DNA from 2 places in the Subdoligranulum sp. APC924/74 genome. Region 1 is predicted to be linked to the other one. Evidence: predicted binding sites of a transcription regulator. Region 1 holds the regulator's gene; the other holds the start of a gene.
What was found. The regulator Rex, encoded in region 1, represses fermentation and respiration genes when NADH is low (regulators of the CRP and FNR family bind a similar motif). The targets are predictions, from matches to a motif close to ATTGTTAANNNNTTAACAAT.
Positions count from the first base shown of each region.

Region 2: the regulator Rex is predicted to act here: its motif matches at 1,632-1,651, upstream of coaD (pantetheine-phosphate adenylyltransferase).

Region 1 covers NZ_PSQF01000007.1:4,855-7,987, reverse strand. Annotated here, with positions in the region: gene C4885_RS03750 (hypothetical protein) at 224-403, shown strand; gene C4885_RS03745 (thymidine kinase) at 618-1,232, opposite strand; gene C4885_RS03740 (redox-sensing transcriptional repressor Rex) at 1,365-2,012, opposite strand; gene C4885_RS03735 (ClpP family protease) at 2,340-3,002, shown strand.
Region 2 covers NZ_PSQF01000004.1:28,705-31,837, reverse strand. Annotated here, with positions in the region: gene C4885_RS02615 (butyryl-CoA:acetate CoA-transferase) at 1-1,279, opposite strand, end outside; gene coaD (pantetheine-phosphate adenylyltransferase) at 1,849-2,337, shown strand; gene C4885_RS02605 (acetyl-CoA C-acetyltransferase) at 2,437-3,133, shown strand, end outside.

The DNA.
Region 1 (3,133 bases):
TACGGCAAAATCTTGCATAAAGTGAGGCGATTTGTGCGTATTTGTATATGCTACAAACGGTTACAACGAAATTATAGGGGAAAACGTGTAAAATGCTGAATGAATCACAGAAAACAAACGCACAAATTCGGTAACGCAAAAAATGTACGCAAGCGCACTTCTTTTGCGCATTCGTGCAAAATTTGCAATGGGAAGAAATACAGTATGCTAAAAAATATTCGCGATGGCAAAATATGTGCGAAAAATGGAATGGAAATTGCTGCACATAAAACATATCTTGTATATGCGGCCTTTTGGTGCTCTGAAAATTGTGCCGCAAAGTGTTGGAAACAAAAATGGCACAAAAGCGGTGCTGCAAGGCTGGGCAGCGGCTTTTGTGCCATATATGTTGTCATTTACTTAAGGCAATACCGCATAATTCTAAGTGCCGATACGGCGAGCGAGGTACGGCAGATGCTAAGCCAAAAGCGCAGATAATACTGGATGTCTTATCGAGCATTTTGGCAACGCAGATGCCGTGCCGCAGCTGCCGAAGCGGTGCTTAAGCCGCAAGGCGGGAATTGTGCGGTGTTGCCTTATATAAAAGGGCGGAACACAGATTGAAATAAAAGAATGGATCACTGGTGCGCGGGGTGGCGTTTCAGGAAAGCGCGGTATTCCCGGTACCAGCACTGGGGGCAAAGGCTCTGATACTCTACAGCATCCACTGTGTCAATCGCAACCTGGGCGCCCTCAAACACGAACTCGCCGTTTACCTTGCGGCCGTTGCAGGTGGCTTTGCGGCCGCAGGCACAGATGGTTTTCATCTCCTCGATGGTATGGGCCAGCTCCAGAAGGCGGGTGGAACCGGGAAAGCCGCGGTTCATAAAGTCCGCCCGCAGCCCATAGCAGATGACCGGAATGTTCAGGTCCACCGTGACCAAAAACAGCTGCTCGGCCTGCGCCGGGGTAAAGAACTGGCTTTCGTCACACAGCACACAGGCAGGGGCGCTGCCATGGGCGGCAGTATCGGCCCGGACGATATCCAGGATGTCCATGTCCGGGCTGACCAGCACATCCACCTTGTGGCTGACCCCCAGGCGGGAAACAATATGATCGCCGCCTTTGGTGTCCACGCTGGCTTTCAGAATCAGCACCCGCATGCCGCGTTCGTTATAATTGAAAGCAACCTGCAAAAGCGCCGTGGTTTTGCCGCTGTTCATTGCGCCGTAACGGTAATATAGCTTTGCCATGTTTGGCTCCTTATTAAAATAAAGTAAAAAACAGCATGAAAATCGGGGTGTACCACAGGATCCTGCACCCATGCCAGGGCAGGCGCTGGGGTACACCCCGCCGGAAACAGTCACGTGCTGTGTGCCCGGCTTTTATTCATCATGGCTGCGCAGCCGGTAGCCAAGGCTCATCAGGCTGTCGCCCAAATGGACGTTTTCCACTGTGACCTGCGGATAAACGACCGAAAGATCATAGTGGCTGAAGTTCCAGAAGCCCTGAATACCCAGCCGGACCAGCTCGTCCGAAAGGTCCATGGCGCTCTGGCGCGGCACGCACAGCACGGCGACCACCGGCTTGTGCGCCGCACAGAAGCTTTCCAGCTCGGACAGCGGGCGGATGGTTACGCCGCTGATCTCCTTGCCCTCCAGGGCGGGGTTGATATCAAACGCGGCAATCAGCTTGTAGCCGTTGGTATCGCGGCTGATAAAGCTGGAGACCGCCGTGCCCAGGCGGCCGGCGCCGATCAGCACGGTAGGCAGCAGCTCGCCGTTGCCAAACAGCAGTTTGCCAATCTCGGTAAGCAGCACATCCACCTTGTAGCCGATGCCCTGCTGGCCAAAACCGCCAAAACAGTTGAAATCCTGCCGCACCTGGCTGGCGGTGGTGCCCATCATGCGGGCCAGCTCGCTGGAAGAAATTTTATCACGCCCATCTGCCTGCAGGTTGCTCAAGTAGCGGTAATATTTGGGCAGCCGCTTGATCACGGGTAACGATGCTTTGTTTTGCATTGTTGATGACATAAAGACTAATCTCCCGTTCTCCGGGCAGGGGTAAAGGGAACGCCCTGCCTCTTGTGTGATTCCGATGTAAATTCTAGTAAAAGTATAATCAATCTTGTGCCGATTGTCAATTTTTTATCTAAGTTTTTCCGCGCTTTTTTTGCCCAGTCGCGCCCCTCTGTGCATAAAAAAGCGTACCAGCGGGGCATACTGTCAGGGTATAGCCGGGTTTTGCACTGCCCGGCGCACCGATTTTGTCGGAAGGAAAGGACCCCCGCCATGCCAAACCGTACCCCAAAACAACAGCCCGCCCCCCATGCTGCCAAGGTCGCCAAGGATGTGGAGCGCATGCGGCTGGAACATGACCTGATCACGGACAGCGGCATTGTGCCTGCCACCAAGGGCCGCCATGCCATTTATTGCCTGACGGTGATCGGCACCATTGAGGGCCACAGCCTGGCCCCCGATAACCAGAAAAGCACCAAGTATGAGCATGTGATCCCCCAGCTGGTGGATATTGAGGAGGACCCCGCCATTGAGGGGCTGTTGGTCATCCTGAATACCGTGGGCGGCGATGTGGAAGCCGGGCTCGCTTTGGCGGAGCTGATCTCCGGCGTCAGCAAGCCCAGCGCAACACTGGTGCTGGGCGGCGGGCATTCCATCGGCATCCCGCTGGCGGTTTCGGCCCGCAAAAGCTTTATTGTGCCCACCGCCACCATGACGGTGCATCCGGTGCGCCACTCCGGCATGGTGCTGGGGGTGCCCCAGACCCTGCGCTATTTTGAGCAGATGCAGGAGCGCATCGTCAGCTTTGTGGCGGGGCATTCCGGCATCAGCGCCAAGCGCTTTACCCAGCTGATGCACAATACCGGGGAGCTGGTGATGGATATGGGTACCGTGCTGGGCGGGGAACAGGCTGTGGAAGAGGGGCTGATCGATGCCATCGGCAACCTGGGCGATGCGCTGCGCTACCTGTATGCCGAAATCGACGCCGGGAAAACCGGATATTGAGGGGGCGCTGCCCGCCGGTGGGCGGAAAGGCTTTGATGAAAATAGAAAGAGAAAGGGGTTTTACAAGCGGGCGTTTTCATGCTACAATATACCTTATGCTATAAGGGGCAGTATGCCCCTGCCCAAAACAG
Region 2 (3,133 bases), on a different contig from region 1:
CTGGGTGGGCAATGTTGATCAGGGCTTCGGCACGCTCCCAGGCGGTCAGGCCCTTCAGGCGGGCAACGCCGTACTCGGTCACCAGATAATCGGTGTTGGCGCGGGTATCGGTCACAACACTGCCGGGGTGCAGCGTGGGACGGATGCGGCTTTCGTTTTGGCCGGTCTTTTTGTTAAAGAAGGTGGAGGACAGGCAGATGAAGCTCTTGCCACCCTTGGAAAGATAGGCACCCAGCACAAAGTCCAGCTGGCCGCCTGCACCGGAAATGGCACGGGTGCCGCTGCTTTCGGCGTTCACCTGGCCATACAGGTCAACGTCAATGGCGTTGTTGATGGAGATAAAGTTATCCAGGCTGCTGATCACCCGCACATCGTTGGTGTAATCAACGGGTACAGACATACACTCCGGATTGTTATCCAGGTAGTCGTACATCTTTTGGGTGCCGGCACCGAATGCATAGACCTGGCGGCCGTTGTCAATGTTCTTGCAGCGGCCGGTAATGCGGCCGGCCTTTGCCATATCTACAAAAGAGTCCACATACATCTCGGTATGTACGCCCAAATCTTTCAGGTCGCTCTCGGCAATCATGGCGCCGATGGCGTTGGGCATGCCGCCGATGCCAAGCTGCAGGCAGGCGCCGTTGGGGATGCGGTCCACCACCAGGCGGGCAACAGCCTGGTCAACTTCGGTGGGGGCACCGCCGCCGCCCAGCTGGTCGATCGGCGGGTTGTCACCCTCGATAATGCCGTCAACCTGGGAAATGTGCAGGCAGTTGTCGTAGCCGCCCAGGCAGACCGGCATGTTCTTGTTCACTTCCACAAACACCTTGTCGGCCTTGCGGGCAGCATCGGCCAGATGGCTGGCGCAGGGGCCGAGGTTGAAGTAGCCGTGGCTATCCATGGGGGCAACCACAAACACCGCAATGTTCAGCGGGTCGGGGCTTTCGCGGTAGTAGCGCGGCAGCTCGGAGTAGCGCAGGGGAGAATAGTAAGCGTAACCGGCGGCAACGGCCTTGCGCTCAATGCCGCCCATATGCCAGCTGTTCCAGCAGAAGTGCTCTGCCTGATTTTCAATCTTGAAGATTTCCGGCACATGGCACAGGATGCCGCCGCGGAATTTAATCCCGTGCAGCTCCGGCAGGCGCTTGGCCAAAGCAGCGTCAAAGCTGACAGGGGTGCCGATGGCCCAGCCGTAATCGACCCAATCGTCATCCTTGACCAAAGCGGCAACGCGGTCGGCCGTTGTCAGTTTCTGTGCATAAACAGTGTTAAAATCCATTTCTACAAACAGCTCCTTTGTTTATTCCGCAAAAACTGCTTATGCAATCTTTGCGGATTTGCTTACCTATTTATATAATGTTTATGGGGCGGTACGCTGCTCTGGCGGTACTCACAGTGCGGATGCCTGAAAATCAGCCGCCCGGTGGCGTGGCGCGCTGCCCGCAGCGGGGGGGCCCCGCCGGAAGAATGGCGGCACAGCACCACAACCATTGATATTATTTTAACATTATATTGACGCTTGTCAACCAATAAAGTTCATTTTTTGCCCCCAAAACGTGCAAATCGGGTGGATTTTGTACATTCCACTGAAACAGTCCAGAAACTTATGTCGGATTTTTAACAGATAAGCCATTGACAAAAGCTTAACAAAAGTGTAAAACTATAAGTGTGAGCCAAACGGATCCCTGAAATAGGAGCCGGAGTTCACTTGCAGCACCAGGCAGGCGGTACGGTCTGCGGCGGGGGTTAAGGCCCGCCCATTAAACGCGCGGCGCGCATGGTGCTTTTATTTCCGTCCAGGACTGTTAGATTTTTAACAGCTTTGGCACTGCAGAGGAACTAAAGATTATGCCCATTGCAATGTATCCCGGCAGCTTTGACCCCGTTACACGCGGCCACCTGGATATTATCAAACGCAGTTCCCGCATGTTTGATACCCTGATCGTTGCCGTGCTAAACAACAGCGCCAAAACCCCGTTGTTTACCGTGAAGGAAAGGGAAGAGATGCTGCGGGAATGCTGCAAGGATATCCCCAATGTCAAGGTGATGAGCTTTGACGGCCTGACAGTCAACTTTGCCCAACAGCAGCACGCCACCGTAATGGTGCGGGGGCTGCGCGCCGTAACGGATTTTGAAAACGAGATCCAGCTGGCGCACACCAATCACGCGCTCTACCCGGGAATCGAAACCGTGTTTCTGTCAACGTCCCTGAAATGGAGCTACCTTTCCTCCACCATTGTGCGGGAGGCTGCCCATTACAACCACGATGTTTCCAAGTTCGTTACCCCCAATGTGGAAGCTGCCCTGAAGAAAAAAATCCGTGAGGGTAAAGTTTGACCCCCAAAAACGTGCTTTGTCGGGTCGCTAAGGCCTGTAAAGATACAAAGGATTCCCAACCGTCTAAATAAGATTCATATTTTTAGGAGGCTGTTTCTTATGAAGAAAATCGTTATCGCATCCGCATGCCGTACTGCTATCGGCAAGTTCGGCGGCACCCTGGCCAATGTTCCTGCTGTAGAGCTGGGCTCCATCGTCATCAAGGAAGCCCTGAACCGCGCCAATGTCAAGCCGGAGCAGGTTGACCACGTTTACATGGGCTGTGTTATCCAGGCTGGTCTGGGCCAGAACGTTGCACGCCAGGCTTCTCTGAAAGCCGGCCTGCCCATCGAGACCCCCGCTGTCACCGTCAACGTTGTCTGCGGCTCTGGCCTGAACTGTGTGAACATGGCTGCCCAGATGATCGAAGCAGGCGATGCTGACATCGTTGTTGCAGGTGGTATGGAAAACATGGATATGGCTCCGTTCGCTATGATGAAGGGCCGTTACGGCTACCGCATGGGCTACCCCATGGGCAAGAGCGAGCTGGTGGACACCATGGTCAACGATGCTCTGTGGGATGCAACCGGCTGCAACATGCACATGGGCATGACCGCCGAGAATGTCTGCACCAACGAAACCTACCAGAAGAAGTACGGCTACAGCCCCATCACCCGTGAGATGCTGGATGAGTTCTCTTACCATTCTCAGGAGAAGGCAGCCAAGGCTATCGCTGACGGCGCTTTCAAGGATGAGATCGTTCCCGTTGTCATCAAGGGCAAGAAGGGTGACACCGTGTTTGATACCGATGAAGGCC